One region of the Gilliamella sp. ESL0405 genome, then DNA from elsewhere that is predicted to be linked to it. Evidence: riboswitches for the same ligand, from Rfam matches in the RefSeq annotation. Region 1 holds a riboswitch; the other holds the start of a gene.

What was found. Region 1 has a riboswitch for preQ1 ahead of queD (6-carboxytetrahydropterin synthase QueD). Riboswitches for the same ligand answer to the same signal wherever they lie in the genome.
Region 2: linked by a shared signal. The riboswitch ahead of queF (preQ(1) synthase) and the one ahead of queD (6-carboxytetrahydropterin synthase QueD) in region 1 are both predicted to bind preQ1.

What each region holds. Positions count from the first base shown of each region.
Region 1 covers NZ_CP048265.1:1,714,625-1,716,833, reverse strand. Annotated here, with positions in the region: gene GYM74_RS07545 (7-carboxy-7-deazaguanine synthase QueE) at 1-451, opposite strand, end outside; gene queD (6-carboxytetrahydropterin synthase QueD) at 454-876, opposite strand; PreQ1 riboswitch class I at 880-925, opposite strand; gene clpB (ATP-dependent chaperone ClpB) at 1,211-2,209, shown strand, end outside.
Region 2 covers NZ_CP048265.1:1,816,036-1,818,244, reverse strand. Annotated here, with positions in the region: gene coaA (type I pantothenate kinase) at 1-616, shown strand, start outside; gene GYM74_RS07910 (DUF1090 domain-containing protein) at 634-1,071, shown strand; PreQ1 riboswitch class I at 1,328-1,372, shown strand; gene queF (preQ(1) synthase) at 1,375-1,848, shown strand; gene queC (7-cyano-7-deazaguanine synthase QueC) at 1,876-2,209, shown strand, end outside.

The DNA of each region.
Region 1 (2,209 bases):
CAATATATTGGCAAAATGGTAGAAAATCGGGGTGATTTTCGACAACAATTCGCACTTCATCGGCGAGCGGTTGGGCGATTTTTTGATAGCGAGATTGATAGCAAAATTTAGGGCTTAGTGCGATATAGTCAATCAGCAGATCGACTTTGCCCAGACCATTACTCTCAATGGCAATAAAATAACCGGCTTGTTTGAGTGACAAGAGCAGCTCCGGCAACGCTTTAACCATAGTTGGCTCACCGCCGGTGATAATAATATTTTTGCTTTGATACTGCTTAAGCGTTGCTAATAGCTGCGTTAAGGTAAATCGGCTAAATCGGCGAAAATCGGTATCACACCATGCACAATTTAAATTACAACCGGCAAAGCGAATAAAAATTGCCGGCATACCAGTATTGTAACCTTCGCCCTGTAAAGATTCGAAGATTTCAACAATGCGAAATTCAGTCATTTTTAGCTCCGGCGGTACTCGCAGTAAGATGTCGGGGTTTCCCAAAGTTTGATCATCGAAACGGGTAGATATTGCGCTAAGCAATCGAAGATGTATTGACACATTCCTTCAGCAGTTGTACGGCAAGGAAAGGCAAAAATTTTACGATCCATCTGCTTTAATAAATCGGCAATCCGGCACTCGTTAGCGTTATTTTGGTTGTATAAATAAGCATGATCGAGCGGATCAACAATATGTTGTTTAACAATTGCTTTTAAATCAGCGTAATCCATGACCATATCAGCACTTGAGCCGCTGGTAATAAGTTCACCACTGATCTCAACTAATAAGCGATAGGTATGACCGTGCAGGTTATGACATTTTTTATTATGCCCGTCTAACATATGACAAGCATCAAATTGAAACTCTTTAGCTATTTTGAACATGATATTATCCTAGTTTTTTTACGTGGGATGGGTTACGAACCACGGTTAGATGACCTAACAAAACGAGCGGCTAATATAATCGATAAACGTTGATTTGTCATCTTTCAATTGTCATTTAATGATAGTTTAAGTAAACTGATGCGGTGATTTTCATCACGTTTTCTAATACAAGGTTAACTGTGTCTTATTTGCGTTGTTTTGTTGTATAAATTCTGTAAAAAAATATTCTCAATCAGCTCTTGAAATTTCATCTTCCACACTCATTTAGTGATCATGCAAATGGATTGAATGCTTCGCCATTTGATCCAAATCTATTGCACAGGAGATAAATAATATGAGGTTAGACAAACTCACAAATAAATTTCAACAAGCTTTAGCTGATGCGCAGTCTTTAGCATTAGGTAAAGATAATCAATATATCGAGCCTGTTCATGTACTTTCCGCCATGCTCAATCAAGAAGGCAGTAGTGTTAAACCATTATTAGCTTCGGCTGGCGCTAATATCGCTCTATTACAACAAGAATTAACTCAAGCGATTGATCGTTTGCCGCAAGTACAAGGTGCCGGCGGTGATGTGATACCTTCACAAGATTTTATTCGAGTACTAAATCTTTGTGACAAATTATCGCAAAAAAATGGCGATAGTTATATCTCATCTGAACTATTTATTTTAGCCGCTTTAGAAGATAAAGGCAGTTTAAGTGACATACTTAAACGTAGTGGCGTGACGAAAGATAAATTTAATCAGGCGGTAAATCAAGTAAGAGGTAATGATAACGTGAACGATCCTAATGCAGAAGATCAACGTGGTGCGTTGAAAAAATATACTATCGATTTAACCGAACGTGCTGAACAAGGCAAACTCGATCCGGTTATTGGTCGTGATGAAGAGATTCGCCGTACTATACAAGTATTGCAACGTCGTACCAAAAATAACCCGGTACTTATTGGTGAGCCGGGGGTCGGTAAAACCGCTATCGTTGAAGGTTTAGCACAGCGTATTGTTAATCGTGAAGTACCGGAAGGGTTACGTAACAAACGTGTTTTATCATTAGATATGGGTGCTTTGATTGCCGGCGCTAAATATCGTGGTGAATTTGAAGAGCGTCTTAAAGCAGTACTTAAAGATATCGCCAAAGAAGAAGGCCGTATCATTCTATTTATTGATGAGATTCATACCATGGTTGGGGCAGGCAAAAGTGATGGTGCGATGGATGCCGGTAATATGTTAAAACCCGCATTGGCTCGTGGTGAATTGCACTGCGTGGGCGCAACCACTCTTGATGAATATCGTCAATATATTGAGAAAGATCCTGCGTTAGAACGCCGTTTC
Region 2 (2,209 bases), 100 kb from region 1:
AACACGTTGGCCTGAACATCGAAAAGTGGCATTAGTGACTACTGATGGATTTTTATATCCCAATAAATATCTCGAAGAACGAGGTATTATGAATAAAAAAGGCTTTCCGCAATCGTATGATATTAAAAAGCTGATCAACTTTGTGGCCGATGTAAAATCCGGTCAAGCGAAAGTTAAAGCGCCGGTTTATTCACATTTAGTTTACGATATTGTTGAAAACGAAGAGATTATTGTTGATAGCCCAGATATTCTTATTTTAGAAGGTTTAAACGTGTTACAAGGCACCATTAACTATCCGCAAGCGAATAATCGGGTATTTGTTTCTGATTATGTGGATTTTTCGATTTATGTCGATGCGGAGTTGTCGCTTTTACATGATTGGTATGTCAATCGTTTTTTAAAATTCAGAGCAGGGGCATTTAGTGATCCTAACTCTTATTTTAATCACTATTCTCAGCTCCCGGAACAAGAAGCGATTAATATCGCCAACCGGCTTTGGCACGAGATTAATGAATTAAATTTAATTGAAAATATTTTACCGACTCGTGAAAGAGCCAGTTTAATTTTAACAAAAGGTAAGAATCACCAAGTGGATTGTGTGCAGTTAAGAAAATAAACTTAAGAGGAAACATTATGAAATCAATAATTAAGTCGTCTGTAAGTAAGTTTACACTGCTTTCATTTTTAACAACACTTACCCTAGGTGTTTGTGCAGCAAACGTTGATGATCATCAAGGGCAGACTTGTGCCGGCAAAAAAGAGGCGATTGAAGCGCAAATTGCTGAGGCACAAAAAACCGCTAATCTTGAGCGTGTTCAAGGATTAGAAAAAGCATTATTAAATGTCAAAATGCATTGTAATGATGATAGTTTAGAGGCCGAATATAAAAAAGATATTAATGAAAAAACTGAAAAAGTTGCCGAACGACAAAAAGATTTAGCTGAAGCAAAACTCAAAGGCGATGAGCAAAAAATTGCCCAAAAAACCTCGAAATTAAATGATGCTGAAAAAGAGTTAGCGCAAGCTAAAGACAAATTAGACAATTTTTACAAAGAACTGAAATCGAAATAAACGCTATTTTTGCAAGCTTTAATCTCTATTATCCGACAAATTAGTCATCCTAAGCAGAATAACGGTGTGAGTTATTTTGCTTAAGATGACAACTCATTAACTTAATACGCATTGATATTGAATAAGCAAAATGACGGCGTTTTCTATGTAAATCCAGTGTCATTTAAATACTGTGTAATTTGCCTTCACACCGTTATAGTTAGTTATTCACAAGCAGGCTGGACTTTTAGAACAAAAAAAGGTAAGGTGTGCGCCTTATCACGTGGTTCGTAAACCTCCCACGCAAAAAAACTAAGGAAAATTATGAGTAACGTTACACTACTAGGCGATCAGTCTGTTCGCTATCCAACTACCTATTGTCCGGAAATTCTCGAAACGTTTGACAATAAACATCCCGGTAATGACTATTTTGTTAAATTTAATTGCCCGGAATTTACCAGCCTTTGTCCTATCACAGGTCAACCTGATTTTGCGACGATTTATATTTCGTATGTGCCGAATATTAAAATGGTCGAAAGTAAATCACTTAAGCTCTATTTATTCAGCTTCCGTAATCATGGTGATTATCATGAAGATTGTATTAATATCATCATGAAAGATTTGATTAAATTAATGGATCCAAAATACATTGAAGTCTGGGGTAAATTTACACCTCGTGGCGGTATTTCTATCGATCCATATGCAAATTACGGTAAACCCGGCACTAACTGGGAACAAATTGCGCTTAATCGTTTAGCTAATCACGATCTTTATCCTGAAAAAGTCGATAATCGTTAATCTCATCATCCTAACAGGAAATTTTTAATGCAACATCGTAAAGCACTTGTGATATTTTCTGGTGGGCAAGATTCGACCACTTGCCTACTGCAAGCAATTGCTGATTATGGGCGTGAAAACGTTGAAACAATCAGCTTTCAATATGGTCAACGACATGCCATTGAGCTTGAAAAAGCCAAATGGATTGCTGACGATCTTGGTGTAAAGCAAACCGTCATTGACACTTCAGTGATTAAACAAACGACCAATAATGCCTTGATTGATGACTCGCAAGAGATTAAATCAGCTCAAGAAGGGAATTATCCTAATACCTTTGTTGACGGGCGTAATATGCTATTTTTATTGTTAGCCGGGTGTTATG